Regions from separate parts of the Kribbella sp. VKM Ac-2571 genome, predicted to be linked through region 1. Evidence: riboswitches for the same ligand, from Rfam matches in the RefSeq annotation. Region 1 holds a riboswitch; the other holds the start of a gene.

Region 1 (3,402 bases):
ACGATCTGGCAGACCTCGCGAACGCTCTCCTCGTACACGCCGTGCGTGGACGGGTACGTGATCATGATCGCCGCGAGCTTCGGCGCGTGCTCGGAGGCCTTCGCGCGCAGGTCGTCGAGGTCGATCGTGCCGTCGTCGTTGCCCTTGACAACAACGACCTTCATACCGGCCATCACCGCGGAGGCGGCGTTGGTGCCGTGCGCGGACGCCGGGATCAGGCAGACGTTGCGATCCTCGGAGCCGTTGGCGCGGTGGTAACCGCGGATCGCCAGCAGGCCGGCCAGCTCACCCTGCGAGCCCGCGTTCGGCTGGATCGAGACCTTTGCGTACCCGGTGACCTCGGCCAGCCAGCGCTCCAGCTGACCGATCAGCTTCACGTAGCCGGCCGCGTCCTCGATCGGCGCGAGCGGGTGCAGGTCGGCGAACTCCGGCCAGGTGACCGGCTCCATCTCGGTGGTCGCGTTCAGCTTCATCGTGCAGGACCCGAGCGGGATCATCCCGCGGTCGAGCGCGTAGTCCTTGTCGGACAGCTTGCGCAGGTACCGCAGCATCGCCGTCTCGGACCGGTGCGTGTTGAACACCGGGTGCGTCAGGTACTCCGTGGTCCGCGGCACGCTCAGAGCAGCAGCCTCGAGCGTGTCGTCGTACTGCACACCGAAGGACTGGCAGACGCGGGTCAGCGTCGCGACGTCGGTCTTCTCGTCGCAGGAGATGCCGACGTGGTCCGCGTCGACGAGCCGCAGCCAGATCCCGTTCTGCCGGGCGGCGTCCACCACGTCGGCGGCGCGACCCGGGACCCGGGCGAGGACGGTGTCGAAGAAGTCGCCGTGGACGACCTCGACCCCACCGGCGCGCAGCGAGGCGGCGAGCTTCCCGGCGTACGAGTGCACGCGCTCGGCGATCGCCCGCAGTCCGTCGGGACCGTGATAGACGGCGTACATGGACGCGACGACCGCGAGCAGGACCTGCGCCGTACAGATGTTCGACGTCGCCTTCTCGCGACGGATGTGCTGCTCACGGGTCTGCAGCGCCAGCCGGTACGCCGGAGCGCCGTCCGAGTCGACCGATACGCCGACGAGGCGGCCTGGCAACGACCGCTCCAGGCCGGACCGGACCGACATGAAGCCGGCGTGCGGGCCGCCGTAGAACAGCGGTACGCCGAAGCGCTGCGAGGAACCGATGACGATGTCGGCGCCCGCCTCCCCCGGCGCCTCGAGCACCGTCAGTGCGAGCAGGTCGGAGGCCACGGCAACCAAGGTGTCGCGTCCGTGTGCCGCCTCGATCAGCGGCTTGAGGTCGCGGACGACACCGTTGGAGCCCGGGTACTGCACGAGGACGCCGAAGAAGTCGCCCTCGGGCAGGCCGTCGGTGGTGTCGGCGACGACGACCTCGATACCGAGCGCCTCGGCGCGGGTCTGCACGACCGCGATCGTCTGGGCGAACGTGTCGGCGTCGACCAGGAAACGGTCGGATTTGCTCTTCTTGTTCGAGCGGTGCGCCAGAGTCATCGCCTCGGCGGCCGCGGTGCCTTCGTCGAGCAGCGACGCGTTCGCGGTCGGCAGTCCGGTCAGGTCGGAGACCACGGTTTGGAAGTTCAGCAACGCCTCGAGGCGGCCCTGGGAGATCTCCGGCTGGTACGGCGTGTACGCCGTGTACCAGGCCGGGTTCTCGACCAGGCGGCGGACGATCACCGACGGGGTGAAGGTGCCGTAGTACCCCTGGCCGATCATCGAGGTGGCGACGGTGTTGCGGGCCGCGAGCTGCCGGAGCTCGGTCAGCGCGTCGACCTCGGAGGCCGGTTCGGGCAGCCGCAACGCCTCCGCCGAGCGGATCGAGGCCGGGACCGCGGCGTCCACGAGCGCGTCCACGTCGTCGTACCCGAGGAGTTCGACCATCCGGGCGATCTCGTCCGGGCGCGGCCCGATGTGCCGGTCGGCGAAGGTCGCCGAGAGCTGGGGGGTGTCGTTCACTAGAGGCTCCGATGCTGACTGTCGCTGCCGGTGGCCTCCCCCTCTGTCACGCGCGCTGCGCTCCAGAGTCGCCTGCGACACTCGGTCCATGGGCCTGAGAGGTTCCGGGGAGGAATTGCCCCTTCGGCGCCCGATGACACGGGTCTCTCCCGAGTGCTGTGAACGGCTGCCTCGAGGCTACCAGGAACCCCGGAACAGTTCTGACCGGGTCAGCCGGTCATCCGGGCGCGGCGGCGGGCGGCGAGCTCGTCGTTCCCGTGGGAGTCCCCGTCGCCGTCGTCGTGACCGTCGGCACGCTCGGTCGGCAGCTCGGACAGCGAACCCTCGACCTCGCGCCAGACACCGCCGAGCGCGATCCCGAACACGCCCTGGCCGCCGGCCAGCAGATCGATGACCTCGTCGGGCGACGTGCACATGTAGACCGACGCGCCGTCGCTCATCAGCGTGATCTGGGTCAGGTCGTCGAACCCGCGCTTACTGAGGTGCGCGATCGCGGTCCGGATCTGCTGCAGCGAGATCCCGGCGTCGAGCAGCCGCTTGATCACCTTCAGCAACAGAACGTCACGGAAGCCGTACAACCGTTGCGTCCCCGACCCGGTCGCCGGGCGGACGGACGGGGAGACCAGGCCCGTGCGGGCCCAGTAGTCGAGCTGCCGGTAGGTGATTCCGGCCGCGGCGCAGGCCGTCGGACCGCGGAACCCGACGTCCTCCGGCATCGGCCGCAGGTCGTCGTCGAACAGCAGACCCTGAACGCCGGCGGTGGCAGTAGCGGCTGCCACAGCCTCTGCGTGCGCGTCGGACGTCGACTGCGCCGTCAGATCCGTGTCCCCGGTGCGTGTCACGCCTGAGCCTCCCTGGATACCGACTGGAACGAGCCATCTCCGTGGAGTGACACCACCCCACGACTTCTTCACGGTAAGCCGCCGCCCTGACCGGGTCAACGACAACCGCACCGAGCCGGGAGCGTGTCGCGACCGCCGTACGAATCGTTACCTAGGTCCTGGACCTCTGGTCCCGGGTGCTGTCAGCTCTTGTCGAAGTCCTCCGGAGTCACCTGGTCGAGAAACTCCCGGAACCGCTCGACCTCCTCTTCCTCCTCCACCTCGTCGGCGCCGTTCGTCTCACTCTCCGGAACCGGGATCCCGGCCTCGGCGAGGATCTCGTCGGCGCAGAACACCGGCGTCCCGGTCCGCAGCGCGATCGCGATCGAGTCCGACGGTCGCGCCGAGATCTCGGTCTTGTCGTCGAACACCAGGATCGCCTCGAAGATGCCGTCGGTCAGGTTCACGATCCGGACCTGGCTGAGGGTGTGCCCGAGGACCCGGATGGTCTCCGCGAACAAGTCGTGGGTCAGCGGCCGGGGCGGCTCCATGCCCTGCTGGGCGAAGGCGATCGCACTCGCCTCGGCCGCACCGATCCAGATCGGCAGGTA
Region 2 (3,402 bases), on a different contig from region 1:
GGCGGCGGTGTAGACGACCATGCGCAGGTCGCTGCTCGGGACCGCGAGGATGTCGCAGTCGATGTCGAAGGTGCCGACCTCCGGGTGCCGGATCGTCTTCCGCTCGGACTGGTGGAAGCCGACGACCGGCTGGTCCCACAGTTGCGCGAACTCGTCGTACCCGGTGCGAAGCTCCTCGATCAGTGCCCTGAGGTCCGCGTCGTGCGGGTGCCGGGCGAGCGACGCGCGCAGGTCGGTGACCATCGCGTTCCGGAAGTTCTGTTGCTGCTCCGCCGTCATGACGACGCGGTCGCCCGGCTCGACGAAATGCCGGTAGACGATGTTCCGCTGCCGCCCCTGCAACGGCGAGGGGTCGCCGATCAGCGCGGCGAACATCGGGTTCCAGGCGATCATCGTCCAGGCGGCGTCGGTGACGCACAGCGGTGCGCCCTCCAACTGGTCGACGATCCGCTGCACGCCCGGCGGGATGTACGCCGACAGTCGCCCCGACGACGGCACGACCTCGCCGGCGAGTGCGAACAGATGATTGCGCTCGGCATCGGACAACCGGAGCGCCCGGGCCAGTGCGGTCAGTACCTGGACCGACGGCGAGTCCGACCGGCCCTGCTCCAGCCGGACGATGTAGTCGACCGACAGCCCGGCGAGGTGGGCCAGCTCCTCGCGCCGCAGCCCGGGCGCCCGCCGCTTCCCGCCGGCGGGAAGCCCCACCTCCGCAGGCGTCACCCGATCACGCCACGCGTGCAACGTCCGCCCGAGCTCACCCATGCTCCCCAGTATCCCGGGCGGCACGCATTTCAGCCTGGTACTGCTGTTACCAGACAGGACCTAGCATTCGATGACGTTGACGGCGAGGCCGCCGCGGGACGTCTCCTTGTACTTGACCTTCATGTCGGCGCCGGTTTCGCGCATGGTTTTGATGACCTTGTCGAGGGTGACCACGTGGACGCCGTCGCCGTGCATCGCCATCCGGGTCGCGTTGATCGCCTTCACCGACGCCATCGCGTTCCGTTCGATGCACGGGATCTGCACCAGGCCGCCGACCGGGTCGCAGGTCAGGCCGAGGTTGTGCTCCATCGCGATCTCGGCGGCATTCTCCACCTGTTCCGGCGTACCGCCGGAGACCTCGCACAGCCCGGCGGCGGCCATCGAGCAGGCGGACCCGACCTCGCCCTGGCAGCCGACCTCGGCGCCGGAGATCGACGCGTTCTCCTTGTAGAGCACGCCGATCGCCCCGGCGGCCAGCAGGAACCGGACCACGCCGTCCTCGGTCGCCCCGGGCACGAAGCGCCGGTAGTAGTGCAGTACGGCGGGAATGATGCCGGCGGCACCGTTCGTCGGGGCGGTGACGATCCGGCCGCCGGACGCGTTCTGCTCGTTGACCGCGAGCGCGAACAGGTTCACCCAGTCCATCACCTTGAGCGGATCGACCGACCACGGGTCCTGGCTGAGCTTCTTGTGCAGGGCGTGGGCCCGCCGCGGCACCTTCAGGCCGCCGGGCAGGATGCCCTCGGTCTCGCAGCCCTCGCGGACGCAGTCCTGCATCACCTGCCAGATGTGCAGCAGCCCGTTACGGACCTCGTCCTCGGTCCGCCAGGCGAGCTCGTTCGCGAGCATCACCTCGCTGATCGACAGCTGCGACTCGCGGCACCGGTCGAGCAGCTCCGCGCCGGTCGTGAACGGGTACTTCAGCGGGGTCGTGTCCGGCACGATCCGATCACCCGCGGCGGCTGTCTCGTCGACGACGAATCCACCGCCGACCGAGTAGTAGGTGCGCTCGCGCAGTACTGCGTTGTCCGCGTCGCGGGCGACGAAGATCATCCCGTTCGGGTGGTACGGGAGCGCCTTGCGGCGGTGCATGAGCAGGTCGGTGTTCTCGTCGAACGCGATCTCGCGGGTGCCGGCCAGCAGGATCCGGCCGCGTTCGCGGATCGTCTCGACACGGGCGTCGACCGAGTGCGTGACGACGGTCTCCGGGTCGGCGCCCTCGAGGCCGAGCAGAACGGCCTTGTTACTGCCGTGCCCGTGCCCGGTGGCGCCGAGCGAGCCGAAGAGCTGGGCCTGGACGGTCGTCGTCGCGGCCAGCAGGCCGTCGTCGGCGAGACCGCGTGCGAAAGTGCGGGCCGCGCGCATCGGTCCCACGGTGTGGGAGCTCGACGGGCCGATCCCGATACTGAACAGGTCGAAGACGCTGATCGCCATCGTGTGGAGGTTCCTTCCGGTCGCCGTTGACCGATTGGTGTCCTCCCCGCTCTGTCAGGCGGATGCCTTCCAGAGGTGCCTCGCCCGCGCGGTGAAGGTGCCTGAGAGATTCTTGGGGAGAGTTGCTCCTACGGCGCCCGGCCTGCGGAACCGAGTTCCGGGCCGGGTCTCTCCCGCACGGGTTCATGCGGCTGTTGAATTGACTTCTGCTGTGGACGGTACGGGGGTCTCGTGCGCGGCGTCAATCCGGCCCGTGCGGACTGCCCAGATCTCGAAGAACCAGGTGAACAACGGCGGAATGCTGGCCGCCAGTGCGACCGACGTCACCGGCCAGGACCACCGCAGCGGGCCGCGCACGGCCAGCACGGTGACCACGTAGGCGATGAAGATGCCGCCGTGGATCGGGCCGAAGATCTTCACCCCGATCTCGTTGTCGGACAGCACGTACTTGAACAGCATCCCGACCAGCAGTCCGGTCCACGAGATCGCCTCGGCGATCGCCACCGTCCGGAACCACGCCGCATGTTTGGTACTCATCAACGCCCGACCCTAACAAGTCCCCCAAACCGGTTCCGGGTCACGCGAGGGCGACTCCCTGATGCCGGTAGCAAGCGATTGCCGAAGGATCGGCGCATGACGTTCACCCAGCGCGCCGTGACCGGCGCGGTACTGCTCGGCGTCGCGGCCGCCGGGCTGACAACACTTCCCACAGCAGCGACTACGACCGGGGTGCAGTGGGCCGACTGCAAGCCCGAAGGCAAGGACGACCCGGCGGAGGTTCGCGGCTCGCAGTGCGCGACGCTCAGGTTGCCGGTCGACTGGCGCGATCCCGGCGGCGCCACGTTCGAGCTCGCGATCGCCCGCCGTACGGCGAAGGTGCCGAGCGAACGCGTCGGCGTCCTGGTGTTCGGCCCAGGGGGTCCCGGCGACTCGGGAGTCGACCGGATCAAGACGGGGATCGACCGGTTCAGCACGGAGCTGCAGGACCGCTTCGACATCGTGAGCTTCGACCCGCGCGGAGTGGCGCGCAGCAACCCGGTGCGCTGCTCGGCGGGGCTGCTCAACAAGCAGCCGTCGCCGATCATCAAGAGCGCGGCCGAATTCACCTCCACGATCAGCTACAACCGACAGCTCGCCACGGACTGCCGCGAGCACACCGGCCCGCTGTACGACCACATCGACACCTGGCAGACGGTGCGCGAC

What was found. Region 1 has a riboswitch for glycine ahead of gcvP (aminomethyl-transferring glycine dehydrogenase). Riboswitches for the same ligand answer to the same signal wherever they lie in the genome.
Region 2: another riboswitch for glycine. It lies ahead of EV651_RS15290 (L-serine ammonia-lyase); the one in region 1 lies ahead of gcvP (aminomethyl-transferring glycine dehydrogenase).

What each region holds. Positions count from the first base shown of each region.
Region 1 covers NZ_SNWS01000029.1:19,284-22,685, forward strand. The annotation lists gene gcvP (aminomethyl-transferring glycine dehydrogenase) at 1-1,970, opposite strand, end outside; glycine riboswitch at 2,043-2,132, opposite strand; gene EV651_RS39810 (MerR family transcriptional regulator) at 2,180-2,686, opposite strand; gene EV651_RS39815 (bifunctional nuclease family protein) at 2,995-3,402, opposite strand, start outside.
Region 2 covers NZ_SNWS01000006.1:145,991-149,392, forward strand. The annotation lists gene EV651_RS15285 (helix-turn-helix transcriptional regulator) at 1-765, opposite strand, end outside; gene EV651_RS15290 (L-serine ammonia-lyase) at 826-2,199, opposite strand; glycine riboswitch at 2,279-2,385, opposite strand; gene EV651_RS15295 (DUF3817 domain-containing protein) at 2,383-2,736, opposite strand; gene EV651_RS15300 (alpha/beta fold hydrolase) at 2,833-3,402, shown strand, end outside.